Regions from separate parts of the Xanthobacter cornucopiae genome, predicted to be linked through region 2. Evidence: predicted binding sites of a transcription regulator. Region 2 holds the regulator's gene; the other holds the start of a gene.
What was found. Region 2 encodes LexA, which represses DNA repair genes until DNA is damaged. Its sites were predicted from a motif close to TGTTCNNNNTGTGTTCNG; they were not measured.
Positions count from the first base shown of each region.

Region 1: the regulator LexA is predicted to act here: its motif matches at 2,548-2,565, upstream of V5F53_RS19020 (ATP-dependent helicase).

Region 1 is NZ_CM195531.1:4,316,095-4,323,710, reverse strand. It holds gene V5F53_RS19035 (response regulator transcription factor) at 1-647, shown strand, start outside; gene V5F53_RS19030 (class I SAM-dependent methyltransferase) at 836-1,579, opposite strand; gene V5F53_RS19025 (hypothetical protein) at 1,829-2,389, shown strand; gene V5F53_RS19020 (ATP-dependent helicase) at 2,644-4,731, shown strand; gene V5F53_RS19015 (SDR family oxidoreductase) at 5,012-5,770, opposite strand; gene ribA (GTP cyclohydrolase II RibA) at 5,970-7,100, opposite strand; gene hpf (ribosome hibernation-promoting factor, HPF/YfiA family) at 7,395-7,616, shown strand, end outside.
Region 2 is NZ_CM195531.1:1,452,686-1,460,301, reverse strand. It holds gene V5F53_RS06585 (ComEC/Rec2 family competence protein) at 227-2,401, shown strand; gene lexA (transcriptional repressor LexA) at 2,705-3,418, opposite strand; gene V5F53_RS06575 (molybdopterin molybdotransferase MoeA) at 3,606-4,820, opposite strand; gene moaC (cyclic pyranopterin monophosphate synthase MoaC) at 4,862-5,341, opposite strand; gene V5F53_RS06565 (DUF2147 domain-containing protein) at 5,478-5,900, opposite strand; gene trpC (indole-3-glycerol phosphate synthase TrpC) at 5,979-6,770, opposite strand; gene trpD (anthranilate phosphoribosyltransferase) at 6,770-7,616, opposite strand, start outside.

The DNA.
Region 1 (7,616 bases), 2.1 Mb from region 2:
CCATCCGCAAGCTGCTGGCCGCCGGCCTCGGCACCCAGGGCTACGAGGTGGACAGCGCCGCCACCGCCGCCGAGGCGATCGCCCAGATGGCCGCGCGCCCGCCCGATCTCGTCATCCTCGACCTCGGCCTGCCGGACCTGCCCGGTAAGGCGCTGCTGCAGCGCTGGCGCGCCGCCGGCATCACCATACCAGTCGTCATCCTCTCCAGCCGCACCGACGAGGCCGGTATCGTCGAGGCCCTGGATGCCGGCGCCGACGACTATGTGACCAAGCCGTTCGGCATGAACGAGCTGATCGCCCGCCTGCGGGTGGCGCTGCGCCACCGGCTCCAGCAGCAGGGGGAAAAGCCGCTGTTCAAGGTCGGCGACCTCGCCGTGGACCTGGTGCGCCGGACCGTCAGGATGAAGGACCGCGAGGTGAAGCTCTCACCCAAGGAATACGACATCCTGCGCCTGCTGGTGCAGCACGCGGGCAAGGTCCTCACCCACCACTTCCTGCTGGAGCGGGTGTGGGGCGGCGCCTATGACGTGCAATACCTGCGGGTCTACGTGCGCCAGCTCCGGCAGAAGCTGGAGGACGTGCCCGAGCAGCCACGCTACATCCGCACCGAGACGGGGGTCGGCTACCGTCTCGCGGAACCGGATTGACGCCCGGACCGCCCCCCCAGACGCAGGCGCTCCCCCCGCCGGCCGGGAGCGCCCGGCCTCATGCCAAAGGCCCGTGAGCGGGACTCATGGCTTTTGATCACGCCCGCGCGGCGCTTGAGCGGACCCACTTGAGCGGACCCACTTGAGCGGACCCACTTGGCACCGGTCGAAGACCGGGGCCGATGGCCTCAGCTGATCCGCCGCAGCAGATGGACCCGGTGCGGCTGGTCGAGCCGCAGGCCGGCCGCCTCCGGCCTGCCCCACCGCCGCATCAGCGCCTCCACCTGCGGACGCAGGCGGCGCGCGGCATCGGCCCGCGCCGGGTCCACGCTCACCACCTTGTCCAGGAAGGCATCGACGCCGGCGAAGCGGCGCACCTCGTCATAATCGCCGCCGCCCGCCAGCACCGCCCCGCCGGACGCGAGCAGCGCGGCGATGGCGGCCTGGGCCGCCTGGCGCACCGCGGTTTCGTCCTCCACCGGCCGCAGCGCCTCGAAAAATGGCCCTTCCGCCAGCGGCTCGATCACCACCACCGGGCCACGGCTCACCCGCAGCGCCTCGGCCAGCGCCACGCCCATGGCCGCGACCGGCACATGGTGCAGACTGTTGACGAAGACGGCGGCATCGACGCTCTCGGCCGCGAACGGCAACGCCTGCGCCACCGCCACCTCGAACACCGCCCCCGGCGCCGCCCGCCGCGCCGCCGCGACCGCCTCGGACGAGGGGTCGATGCCGATGACGCGAGCGCCACGCGCCGTCAGCGCCTGCGCCAGGGCGCCACCGCCGCACCCCACGTCGAGCACGGCGCGCCCATCGAGCGGCGCGAGCCAGGCCTCGATCAAGGCCAGCCCCGTCGCCGGCGGCCGCGCGCCCCCGGCCCCGAACGGCGCAAGAGACGGACCACCCGCGTCGCGCTCCCCGGTGACAGCCATTGCGTCCTCCCCTCGCCGGCGACACGCCGCCGGACCTTCCCCATAGCCGCCGAAGCCGGCCCGCGCCAAGGCCCACCCCAACGCCCGCGCGGCGCGGCGGCCCTGGCGCGGCATGCGGGCGGCCCGCACCGACGCCGGAAAATCCACCGCGACCGCCCCCGGACCCTTGCCGGATGCGGCCCGGCGGGGGACAACTGCCCGCCCTGCGGCACCCTCCCCGCCGCGCCTCTCGCGAGATAAGGAAGCGCCATGGCCTCGGCGACCCCCCTCGATCCCCCGCCCTCCTCGGCCGCGCGCCACTGGAAAGCGTTCTGGATCGGCGAAATTCCCCATCTGGTCATTCTCGCCCTCACCATCGGCGGGGTCGCTTACATCAGCCTCATGCGCAAGCCGCTGGAGCATTATTGGGAGGTGGTGGCGGTGGCGATCGCCGGCGTGTCCATCCTCGGCGGCTGGCCCCGGGCCCGCACCGCCCACGAACGGTGGCGGCTGGTGTGGACCCAGGCGCTGCACTGGGGCGCCTTCCTCATCGCCATGCGGCTGGTGTTCCTGCCCAGCGTGCAGGCCATCGCCGACATCGATTCCACCAATCTGGTGGTGCTCCTGCTGCTGGCGCTCGGCACCTTCGTGGCCGGGGTGCATGCTCCTTCCTGGCGCATGGCCCTCAACGGGGTGGTGATGGGCGCCTGCGTGCCCGCAGTGGCCTGGCTCGACCGCTCGGCCCTGGTGCTGGCGCTGGCGGCGCTGGTGCTGGGCGCGCTGCTGCTGGCCCTGCTGTGGCACCACCTGCGCGGCCGCGACACCGACTGACCCCATCGGCGCCACTCCTTGACCGGCGCCGAGCGAATCGACTCAGGCGCCGCGCGGGCTCCACCCCGGGCCCGCGCGGCCGGCGCACGAACCTCCGGGATGATCCCCGAGGCCGGCGCCTGGCGCCAAACCGGTCATGGTTGCCGGCGCGGCCGTCCTGTTCGATATTTGTTCCCACCCCATCGATTCGCCCCCGCCGCCGGCGCGGGAACCGCGCGAGGGGCAGGGAGGCGAACCGGGTGGAGAGGAACGGGGTGGAGACGAAGGCAGCGCATCTCGACACCCTGAACGACCGCCAGCGGCACGCCGTCACCCATGGCACCCCGGCGGCCGCCGGGGGCGGCGTCGGCGGCCCGCTGCTCATCATCGCCGGCGCCGGATCGGGCAAGACCAACACCCTGGCGCACCGGGTGGCGCACCTGGTGCTGAACGGCGCCGATCCCGCCCGCATCCTGCTGATGACCTTTTCCCGCCGCGCCGCCGACGAGCTGGCGCGGCGCGTGGAGCGCATCTGCGCCCAGGTGCTGGGCCCGAAAGCGGCGCCCACGGCCGGAGCCATGGGCGCCGCCCTCGCCTTCGCCGGCACCTTCCACGCCATGGGCGCGCGGCTGCTGCGCGAGTATGCCGGCGAGCTGGGCATCACCCCCGACTTCACCATCCACGACCGCGAGGATTCCGCGGACCTGATGAATCTGGTCCGGCACGAGCTCGGCTTCTCCAAGACCAAGGCCCGCTTCCCGGCCAAAGGCACCTGCCTTGCCATCTATTCCCGCACCCTCAACGCCGAGGCGGACCTCGCCGAGGTGCTGCGCGACGCTTTCCCCTGGTGCGCGGCCTGGACCGACGAGCTGAAGGGCCTGTTCGGCGCCTATGTTGAAGCCAAGCAGCGCCAGAACGTGCTCGATTACGACGACCTGCTGCTCTATTGGGCGGTGGCGGCGCGCGAGCCGGCCCTGGCCGCCCACATGGGCGCCCGCTTCGACCATGTGATGGTCGACGAATACCAGGACACCAACCGCCTGCAGGCCGCCATCCTGCTGGCCCTGAAGCCGGACGGGCGCGGGCTGACGGTGGTGGGGGACGACGCCCAGTCCATCTATTCCTTCCGCGCCGCCACCGTGCGCAACATCCTCGACTTTCCCGGCCAGTTCTCGCCACCGGCACAGGTGGTGACGCTGGAGCGCAATTATCGCTCCTCCCAGCCCATCCTCGCCGCCGCCAACGCGGTGATCGGCGAAGCCCGGGAGCGCTTCAGCAAGACCTTGTGGTCGGACCGGCCCTCCAGCCGCCGCCCGCGCCTCGTCTGCGTCCGCGACGAGGCCGAGCAGGCACGATTCGTCGCCGACCAGGTGCTCATCCACCGCGAGGCGGGCACGCTGCTGAAGCAGCAGGCGGTCCTGTTCCGCGCCGCCCACCACTCCGGCGCGCTCGAGGTGGAGCTGACCCGGCGCAACATTCCGTTCGTGAAGTTCGGCGGGCTGAAGTTCCTGGACAGCGCCCATGTGAAGGACCTGCTGGCGGTGCTGCGCTTCGCCCAGAACCCGCGCGACAAGGTGGCCGGCTTCCGACTGCTGCAACTGCTGCCCGGGGTGGGCGCCGCCTCCGCCGGCCGCGTGCTCGACGCCATGGCCGCCAGCCCCGCCCCGCTGCAGGCGCTTGCCGAACTCCCGGCCCCGCCCCGCACCGGCGCGGACTGGGCCGCCTTCGTCATCCTGATGCAGGGGCTGGCCACGCCCGATCCCCACTGGCCGGCGGAGTTCGGCCGGGTGCGGCGCTGGTACGAGCCACATCTGGAGCGCATTCACGAGGACGCGGACATGCGCAAGGCCGACCTCGCGCAGATGGAAAGCATCGCCGCCGGCTACCCAGACCGGGCCCGCTTCCTCACCGAGCTGACCCTCGACCCGCCCGACGCCACCTCCGGCGAGGCCGGCGCGGCGCTGAAGGACGAGGACTACCTGATCTTGTCCACCATCCATTCCGCCAAGGGACAGGAATGGAAATCGGTGTTCGTGCTCAATGTGGTGGACGGCTGCATCCCGTCCGATCTCGGGGCCGGGTCGAGCGTGGAGATCGAGGAGGAGCGCCGCCTGCTCTACGTGGCCATGACCCGGGCCAAGGACGATCTGGACCTGATGCTGCCGCAGCGCTTCTTCGTGCACGGCCAGCACGCGCGCGGCGACCGGCACGTCTACGCCAGCCGCACCCGCTTCATCCCCGCGCCCATGCTCAACCTGTTCGAGGCCCGCTCCTGGCCGGCGGCGAGCGCCGAGGCAGCGGCGCCGGGGCTCGCCCCCACCCTGGTGGATGTGCGCGCCCGGCTGCGCGGCATGTGGGGCTGAACCCCACCGCCCGCGGGAACGCGCGGCCGTCCAGTGGCGGTGAGCCCCTTCGCCGCGCCCTTCGCCGCACCCCTGGCGGGCGTGCCACGACGCCGGAACACAGGCGCCGAAAGACGGGCGCCGGAACACGCGCGCCGGAGGCTGCAGGAGGCCCGCGGCCGTGGGTGGCCCCGCGCGCGGCGTCCGGTCCAGGCCACCGCCACCCGGCAATGCCGGCGCACCCACGCCCGTGGCGCGAACCGGCGATGCGGGCGCGTCGCACGCCGGCCCTGGGCCCGGCTCAGCCCCGGCCGATGAACGGCATCCTGGTGGCCATCACCGTCATGAACTGCACGTTGGCGTCGAGCGGCAGGCTCGCCATGTAGAGCACGGCGCTGGCCACATGGGCCACGTCCATCACCGGCTCCACCGCGGTGGAGCCGTCGGCCTGGAGAATCCCCGCCTTCATGCGCGACGCCATGGCGGTGTCGGCATTGCCGATGTCGATCTGGCCGCAGGCGATGTCATAGGCCCGCCCATCCAGGGAGGTGGACTTGGTCAGGCCGGAAATGGCGTGCTTGGTGGCGGTGTAGGGCGCCGAGAACGGCCGCGGCGCCTGCGAGGAGATGGAGCCGTTGTTGATGATGCGCCCGCCGCGCGGGTTCTGGTCCTTCATCAGGCGGAACGCCTCCTGGGTACACAGGAACGGCCCGGTGAGGTTGGTGTCCACCACCGCGCGCCACTGGCTGAACGACAGGTCCTCCAGCGGCACCGGCGGCGCCCCGGTGCCGGCATTGTTGAACAGGAGGTCGAGCCGGCCGAACTTGTCCTTCACGGCCGCGAACAGCGCCTGCACCTGCTCCGGCACCGTCACGTCGGTGACGATGGCCAGGGTGTGGGGCGAACCCATGGCATCCGCCGTCTCGGCGAGCGCCGCCTCACGACGCCCGGCGATGGCGACGCCATAGCCGTCGGCGGCGAGCGCCACCGCCACCGCCCGCCCGATGCCCGACCCGGCGCCGGTGACGATGGCAACCTTCCTGCTGGCCGTGGGACTCATGGACCTTCCTCCTGTTTCCGACCCGCCATTCTTTGGGCGGTGCTGGCGCATGTGGCGCCTCGCCATGGCGGCACAGGCGGCGCGCGGGTTCAAGAGCGAAGGCGAGGCCCGGCCCCTTCGGTCGGCGCCCGTCCACCGGCAAGACACCGACGGATCGGGACGGCGGGGTCGCGCCCCGGAGCCCGCCGGCGGGCGGGGGTCACCCGCCGGCGCGAGCCGCAAGCGCCGCCGCATCGATCAGGTGGCCCGCCCGGTCGCGCTTGGCCTCAAGGTAGCGGGCATTCTCCGGCGTCGGCCGCCCGAGCACGCGCTCGTCCGCCACCACGTCGAGTCCGGCCGCCGTCAGCGCCGCGATCTTGAGCGGATTGTTGGTGAGCAGCCGCACCGCCCGCACGCCGAGCTGGCGCAGCATGGCGGCGGCGAAATCGAAGCGCCGCTGGTCCAGCCCGAAGCCCAGGGCGGCGTCGGCGTCGAAGGTGTCATAGCCCTGCGCCTGGAGATGATAGGCCCGCATCTTGTTGGCGATGCCGTTGCCGCGCCCTTCCTGGTCGAGATAGAGCAGCACGCCGCCCTCACCCTCCGCCATGGCGCGGGCGGTGTCGCGCAGCTGGTCGCCGCAATCGCATTTCAGCGAGCCGAAGAGGTCGCCGGTGAGGCAGGCCGAATGCAGCCGCACCGGCACCGGCGCGGAAAAGTCCGGCCGCCCGACCACGATCGCCACCTGGTCGCGCAGGCCTTCGCCACCGCGAAACACCACGAATTCCGTCTCCGGCGCGCCCTCCAGCGGCACCCACGCCCGGCCAACCACATGCAGCGTGGCGACCTGCGCCCGACGGTAGGCGGCGATCTCCCCCGCGCTCACCCGCAGCAGCCCCGGCGCCGCATCCGGCGGAACCTGCGTCACCACCGCCGCCGGCAGCACCAGGGCAAGGCCCAGCAGATCGAGCGCCGCCCGTTCGAGCGCGCCGCCCGACGCCACCGGCACCGTCGGCGCCAGCCGCGCATCCACGTCGAGCGCCAGGGCCGCCACCCGCGCCACCGGCGCCGCGTCGAGCATCACCACCCCCGCGGAGGCGAACGGGTCCGCCAGCGGGCGGCCGAGCTTGTCCAGCCGCGGCCCCGGCAGCACCAGGCGCATCCCCCCGCCCACGGCGACAAAGGCGTCGGCGAGGCGCTGATCGAAGGCCTCGGCACCAATCAGCAGCAGCGCCCTGCCTGGAGGGCTGTCACACAGGCAGACCGGCCGTCCCGAACGCAACTCGGCGATGGCGCGCGCGACGGCGACGTCCCCCCCCGCCGCCACAAGGCCGAAATCATCCCCAGAGAACACGATTGAACACCCCGCAGTCCCAGGCGCCCCTGCCGCCGCCCCGACAGCGCCTCGATGCCACCTGCAGAAATGGCGACGCCACGGGCCTGGCACAAGGGACGCGACGCTCCGCGCCCCCCCTTTCGGGCCCGTCCGCCGGCGGCCCGGCAGGCGGCCGGGCGGCGGCGCGGCCCCCCGCCGCCTTCCCCTCCGTTGACACGCCGGCAAAGCACTCCTACCACTTGTAGGCCGGCCGGTTTGTAAAACAGAGCGGACCCAGTCTCGAGAAGGTCCGCTCAAAGGGGATCAAATCGCATGGCCCTACGCGTGTCGGGAAAGAACATCGACGTCGGGGAAGCCCTCCGGGCTCGTCTCACGGAGCGTTTTTCCGAAGTTCTCGCAAAATATTTCGACGGCGGATGGTCCGGGCATGTCACCGTGTCCCGGGAGGGGTCCGGCTATCGCTCGGAGTGCTTGCTGCACCTTGATTCGGGCGTGAACCTGCAGGCCCAGGGCAACGCGCAGGACGCCAATGCC
Region 2 (7,616 bases):
CTCCATGGGCGGAGGGCGCGGGAACAGGCGAGGCGCACCGCCGGCACCGCGGAAAGTCTGCCGTGGCGCGCGCGAGGCGCCCGTGTAGCATAGGCGCACCGCACAAGAAATACGGGCGCGACGGGGCGGGATGCCGATGGAGCCGGGGCGGGGCAGGGGCGAGGGGAGTGGCGGAGGCCGCCCGCCCGCGCGGGCCGTCGCGGTCGTCGCGGGGGCGCGTCCGGCGGTGGCGCGGTTCGATCCCCTGTGGCGCGCCCTGGCGGCCCGGATCGGCGCGGACCTCCTGGCCGAGAGCGCGTCCGGGCGGCTGGCGCTGTGGTTGCCCGTGGCCTTCGCCGCCGGAATTCTCGCCTATTTCGGCGCCCGCCATGAGCCGTCTTTGGCGGCGGCGCTCGGCCTCACGGCGGCGCTGGCGGCGGCCTCCGTGGCGGCGCGGCGGCGGGCGGTGCTGGCCGGCGTCCTGGCCGGCCTTTGCGCGTTTGCGGCGGGGTTCTCCGCCGGCTGCGTGCGCACCGCGTGGGTGATGCATGAGGCGGTCGCGGCGCCGCCAGCGTTTCCGGTGAAGCTCTCCGGCCATGTGGAGCGGCTGGAGCGGCGCGCGACGAGCGATCGCATCCTGCTGCGGCTCGATCCGGGGCCGGTGTCCGGCCTTGAGGGGCAGCCGCGCCTGGTGCGGCTTTCCCTCAAGCGGGGCACTGCGCCGCCGGTGGGCGCGCATCTGACCCAGACGGCGCGCCTTCTGCCGCCGCTCGGTCCGGCGATGCCGGGCTCCCACGACTTCGGGCGGGCGCCGTGGTTCCAGGGCATCGACGCGGTCGGATTCGGGCTCGGCCGCCCACGGCTCTCGCCGGCCGCCGGCCCGCCTCCCCTCTCGGTGCGGGTGGCGATGGCGGTGGACGCGGCGCGCGCGGGGCTTGCCGGCCGCATCCGCGCCGTGCTGCAGGGCACGCCTGCGGCGATCGCCGTCGCCCTGGTGGCCGGTGACCGCTCCGCCATCGCCCCGGCGGTGGAGGAGGGCATGCGGGTGTCGGGACTGACGCATGTGCTGTCCATCTCCGGCCTGCACATGGCGCTGGTGGCCGGCACCCTGTTCGCCCTGGCGCGCGGGGGGCTGGCCCTGGTACCGACGCTGGCCCTTCGCTGGCCGATCAAGGCCCTGGCGGCGCTGCTGGCGCTGGCCGGGAGCGCCGGCTACCTCGTCTTGTCCGGCAATGACGTGCCGGCGCAGCGCTCGTTCGTGATGACGGGGCTGGTGCTGGTCGGCGTTCTCGCGGGGCGGCGCGCCCTCACCTTGCGTACCGTGGCGGTGGCGGCGGTCGTGGTGCTGGGCCTCACCCCCGAGGCGGCGCTCGATCCCGGTCCACAGATGTCGTTCGCGGCCACCCTGGCCCTGGTGGCGGCCTACGAGCGGCTGCGTCCGTTGCAGGCGATGCCCCGGCCGGACGGGGTGGCCGCCCGCCTGGCGCTGATGCCGCTGGTGTTCGTCGTCGGCAGCGTGCTGACGGCGCTGGTGGCCGGCACGGCCAGCGGTCCCTATGGCGCCTTTCACTTTCAGCGCATCGCGCCCTACGGCGTCCTGGCCAATCTGGCGGCGATGCCCGCCGTCACTTTTCTGGTGATGCCGTTTGGGCTCATCGGCGTGCTGCTGATGCCGTTCGGATGGGACGCCTTGGCCTGGCCGGTGATGGGGCTGGGCATCGAAATCATGCTGGCGGTGTCCGACCAGGTCGCGGCCCTGCCGGGGGCCGATGCCCGGCTCGACACCGTGAACGCCGCCGCCCTGCTCTGGTTCACGGTGGCGCTTCTGGTCCTTTGCCTGCTGCGCGGCGTGCCGAGCCTGCTGGCGCTGCCGGCGCTGCTGGCGGCGATCCTGGTCTCCGGCGCGCCGCCGCGCCCCGCCGTGCTGGTGGCGCCGAATGCCGCCACGGTGGCGGTGCGCGGCGCCGACGGGCGGTTGTCCGTCGTGGGAGCGCGCGGCCAGCGGGTGCTGGTCGAGCAGTGGCTGACGCGTGAGGGCGACCGCCGCGCGGCGGGCGGGGACGACATGGCGCGGGGCTTCGTTTGCGATCGGCTGGGCTGCGTCGCCCCGCTTCCGGGCGGCGGCGCCCTCGCCGTTTCGTACCGGGCCGAGGGGTTGGCGGCGGACTGCCTGAATGCCCGCATCGTCGTCACCCGCGAGGTGCCCCCCCGGGGGTGCCCGGCGCGGGTCGTAACCCCGGCGGAACTGCAACGCTCGGGAACCTTGGCGTTCTTCCTGATCGACGGCGCCTTGCAGGCCCGTCCGGCGAGGGACCCGGGGATCGACCGGCCCTGGATGCCGCCACTTCCCTCGCCGCCCGAGGAGCCGGCCATGGCCACCGATTCCGCGCCGCCCGAGACCGACGACGCCACCGCGGAGTAACCAAGGCCGCGCCCTTTCCGGCGGACCACGGTTCCGTCGGGAGCGGGCAGGGCTGCCGCGCCGTGCATCGAGAGGGGCACATCCATAACCGCGCCGGCCGACCGCCGGCTGGTGTCCGCGTCTTTTTCATTCCGGCGGGTCGAACCGGTGTCCGCCACCTGGCGCATTTGCCTGGGTGCGCCGATCTCCCGGGTGCTTCGATGCCGCCACCTGCCGCCCCTCAAAGGTGCATCGGGCTCCGTCTGAGCCGGCCGCGATGCTTCCGGTGCGCTTGCGTTCAGGCCGGCGCTGGCCCCCGGGCGTTCAGTAGCGCCGCATGAGACCGATCAGCCGGCCCTGGATGCGCACGCGATCCGGACCGAAGATGCGCGTCTCATAGGCCGGATTCGCCGCTTCCAGGGCTATGGACGCGCCCTTCTTGCGCAGGCGCTTCAAGGTGGCCTCCTCGTCATCCACAAGGGCCACCACGATGTCGCCGGTCTCGGCGCTGTCGCACTTGCGAATCAACACCGTGTCGCCATCCAGGATGCCGGCCTCGATCATGCTGTCGCCGCGCACCTCCAGCGCGAAATGCTCGCCTGAGCCGAGCATTTCCGGTGGGATATTCAAGGTCGCGTTGCGGGTCTGGATGGCGGAAATGGGCGTGCCGGCGGCAATTCGCCCCATCACCGGCACCGCGACGCTCTGCCCGCTGTCTTCCTCGTCCTCGGCCACGGGCCGCACCTTGCCGAGGCTCCCCTCGATCACCGAGGGGGAAAAGCCGCGCGTGGTACCGCGCGGCGTCGCGAGGCCGGGAGCCACGCTGTCCGGCAGGCGCACCACCTCCAGCGCCCGCGCCCGGTTCGGCAGGCGGCGGATGAACCCGCGCTCCTCCAGGGCGGTGATCAGTCGATGGATGCCCGATTTGGAGCGCAGGTCGAGCGCCTCCTTCATCTCGTCGAACGAGGGTGGAACGCCGGTTTCCTTCAGCCGTTCATGGATGAAGCGAAGCAGGTCGTATTGCTTGCGCGTCAGCATCTCACCCCCCGTTGCGCAGCCACCGTGCACTGGTTCAACCGTACCGTCCTGCAGGGAGGATGGAGGGTGTGCGGTGGCGTTGCGAAAAGAAACAAATCAAGAACAGGTTGTATCTGTTCCTTTTGTGTTCCGCAAGGGTGAAGATCGGCTTAACCTTGCTCCAAAAAGGCCGAAGCCGGCCTTTGTGCTAATCGTGAAAGGGGATGATCTCGCACGGGTCGCCGGGCGCGGCGGCGGGGGCGAAGGGGGGGCGCACCAGCAGGCAGTCCGCGGCGGCGAGCACGCTTAGCATGGCGCTGTCCTGAGACGGGAAGGGCGTCACCCGGACCGACCCGTCGGGGGCCTGTTCCGCGCGCGCGCGCATGAAGTCGCGGCGCTGGTCGTTGGCGGGCACCGCCACCGCCAGCCGCGCCGGCGCGGTGCGCAGGCCCGCCGCTGCGTCACCCTGAAGCGCGCGCACCAGGGGGTCCAGGAAGACCAGCGCGCACACGTGCGAGGACACGGGATTGCCGGGCAGGCCCAGGCATCGCACCGCGCCGCGGCTGCCATACATCAGCGGCTTGCCGGGACGCAGCGCGATCTTGTGCACGTAGAGATCGACGCCCTCGGCCCGCAGCGCCGGGGCCATCAGGTCGTGGTCGCCCACCGAGGCCCCGCCGGAAGTCACCACCAGATCGAAGGCGCCGCTCAGCGCCCGCGCCACGATGGCGCGGATGTCTGCGAGATCGTCGCCCACGAGACCAAGATCGGTCACCTCCGCGCCGGCGCGCGTCGCCAGCGCGGCAAGGCCGAAGGCGTTGGAGACGACGATCTCCCCAGGCGCGCCGGAGCCGCGCCCGGGCAGCACCAGTTCATCGCCCGTCTGGATGAGGGCGACGCGCGGGCGACGCGCCACAGGCAGGAGGGCATGATCCATGGCCGCTGCCAGCATGATGTCGCGGCTGGTCAGCCGGCGTCCGGCGTAAAGGCCCGGCGTGCTTGCGAGAAAATCGCAGCCGAGTTTGCGCACATTGCGCAGGGCCGCCGTGGGCGCCGTGGTGGTCAGCCGCTCGCCGTCCCGGGTGGTATTTTCCTGGATCACGACGGTGTCTGCCCCCTCGGGCACCACCGCGCCGGTGAAGATGCGCACCGCCTCGCCCTTCCCCACCGTCCCGCCGAACGGGCGGCCGGCGGCAGATTCGCCGATGACGGTAAGGCGCGCAGGGGTGTCGGCGATGTCGGCGCCGCGCACCGCGTAGCCGTCCATGGCCGACATGTCGGCGGGGGGCTGGGACCGCCGGGCGATGAGATCGGCCGCGAGCACCCGGCCGGCCGCGGCCTCCACCGGAACCTCTTCCACGCCGAGCAGGGTCGCCGACTGGGTTACACGGCTCTGGGCTTCCTCAACGGTCATCAGCGCCATGGCGCGGTTCCTTCTTATTGCTGTCTGGCCGGCGCGTTGGCTCAGTCCTCCGCCCGCCACGCGCCGCTGCGCCCGCCGGATTTCTCGATGAGGCGAATGCCCTCGATCCGCATGCCGCGATCCACCGCCTTGGCCATGTCGTAGAGGGTAAGGCAGGCCACCGAGACGGCGGTGAGCGCTTCCATCTCCACGCCGGTCTGGCCGGAGGTCTTCACCCGCGCCGTCACCACCAGGCCCGGCAGGTCGGGGGCGGCATCGATCTCCACCTCGACTTTCGACAGCATCAGCGGGTGGCAGAGGGGAATCAGCTCATGAGCGCGCTTTGACGCCATGATGCCGGCGATGCGCGCGACGCCCAGGACATCGCCCTTCCTGGCGTTGCCGGAGAGCACCATCTGGAGGGTGGCGGGCGCCATGGCGATGCGGCCCTCGGCCACCGCCTCGCGGGCGGTTACCGCCTTTGACGAGACGTCCACCATGCGCGCGGCGCCCTGGTCGTCGAGATGGGTCAGGCTCGCCATGGCAGGGACTACGCCTTCGGAATCGATGCGGACCGCCGCAAGATGGCGTCCGGGGGCGAAGCTGTCCACCACCGTCGGGTCGCAGCCAGGGGGCGCGCCCGCGCCCCCCGTTGTCGATCCGGGAAGAGCTTGGGGCTCAGCGCAGGCGGGTCCAGCTCTGGGTCTTGCAGAGCGGCGCGAGGATGCAGCCCTTCAGCTTCAGGGTATCGTTGCCGTCCAGCGTGAGGGTGCCCGAGTAGGTCTTGCCGTCCTCGGCGTTGTAGATGGTGCCGCCGGTCCATTCCTGAGGGCCGCCGGCGAAGCCGGTGAGGATGGTCAGTCCCTTGAGCGGGCGGCCGCGCTGGGCGGCATTCTGGTTGTTGACATCCTTCAGCGCCGGATCGGCCGCCAACCCTTCGGACGAGACGAGACGTCCGCACAAGGCCGCGCCGCACCGGGAGATCTCCACCTGGCCGCCGCGCGTCGGCGTCTGCCACAGGCCGGTGGGATCGGCCGCCGAGGCTGGGCTCGACACCAGGCCGGCAAGACCCAGACAGGCGGCGACAAAGGCCCATTTCATCACGATCCTCCCATATGGCCCGGCCTCTTCGCGGGCCGGGTCTATCCATTAAGGCGGAAAGTGACGTATAGGGCAAGCCTACGACGCAAGGAGTGATGATGTTGCGCTTGCGACATCCTCCTGGCGCATCAGGCTCTCGCCCACCAGGATGCTGCGGATGCCCGCCTGCGCCAGCCGCCCCACCTCCTGCGCGGTGAAGATGCCGCTCTCGCCGATCACCAGCCGGTCCGCCGGCACCCGCGGTGCCAGCCGCTCGCAGGTGCTAAGGGAGGTCTCGAAGGTGCGCAGGTCGCGGTTGTTGATGCCGATGAGGCGGCTCGGCAGCGCCAGGGCGCGGTCCAGCTCGGCGTCATCGTGAACCTCGAATATGGCATCCATGCCATGGGCGTCGGCCGCCGCCGCGAGGTCCCCGGCGAGGGCATCGTCGACGCCGGCCATGATGATGAGGATGCAGTCGGCCCCCCAGGCGCGGGCTTCCGCCACCTGGTAGGTGTCGTACATGAAGTCCTTGCGCAGCACCGGCAGGCTCACCGCCGCCCGCGCCGCCTTCAGGTAGTCCGGCGCGCCCTGGAAGGAGGGCGTGTCGGTGAGGATGGAGAGGCAGGTGGCTCCGCCCCGCTGATAGGCGCGGGCGAGCGCCGGGGGGTCAAAGTCCGGCCGGATCAGGCCCTTGGACGGGCTCGCCTTCTTGATCTCGGCGATCAGCGCGGTCTGGCCGTCGGCGATGGCACGGGCCAGCGCGGCGGCGAACGGGCGCACGCGCGGCGCGGCCCTGGCGGCGGCCTCGATCTCCGCCAGCGGATGGGCCCGCTTGGCGGCCGCGATTTCCTCGCGCTTATAGGCCTCGATGCGAGTGAGGATGTTGCTCATCAGGCTGCCTCCGCCAGCGCCGCCGAAACCGTCACCAGATGCGCCAGCCGGCTTCGGGCGGCGCCGCTGTCAAGGCTCGCTGTGGCCAGCTCGACGCCCTGGCGTAGATCCTTGGCGCGGCCCGCCACCACCAGCGCGGCGGCGGCATTGAACACCGAAACGTCGCGGTAGGCGTTGCGCGCGCCGTCGAGCACGGCGGTGAGCGCGGCGGCATTCTCCTTCGCGTCGCCCCCCTTCAGGGCTTCCGCCGGGGCGCGGGCGAGACCCACATCCTCCGGCGTCACCTGGAAGGTGTGGATGCGGCCGTCCTCCAGCACCGCGATGTCGGTGGCACCGGAAATGGTGATCTCGTCGAGCCCGTCGGAGCCGTGCACCACGAACGCCCGCTCGGAGCCGAGCGCCTTCAGTACCTCGGCCAGCGGCACGATCCAGGACTTGGCGAACACGCCCACCATCTGCCGCGTCACGCCGGCCGGATTGGAGAGCGGGCCGATGAGATTGAAGATGGTGCGGGTGCCCAGTTCCACCCGGGCCGGCCCCACGTGCTTCATGGCCGGATGATGGGCGGGCGCGAACATGAAGCCGATGCCGGTCTCCGCCACGCAGCGGGAGATGCCGGCCGGCGACAGGTCGATGCGGACGCCGAGCGCGGCCAGCACGTCGGCGGCGCCGGACTTGGAGGACAGCGCCCGGTTGCCGTGCTTGGCCACCGGCACTCCGGCCCCGGCGACGATGAAGGAGGCGCAGGTGGAGATGTTGTAGGAGCCGGAGGCATCGCCGCCGGTGCCCACCACGTCCACGGCCCCGGCGGGTGCCACCACCGGTAGCATCTTGGCCCGCATCACC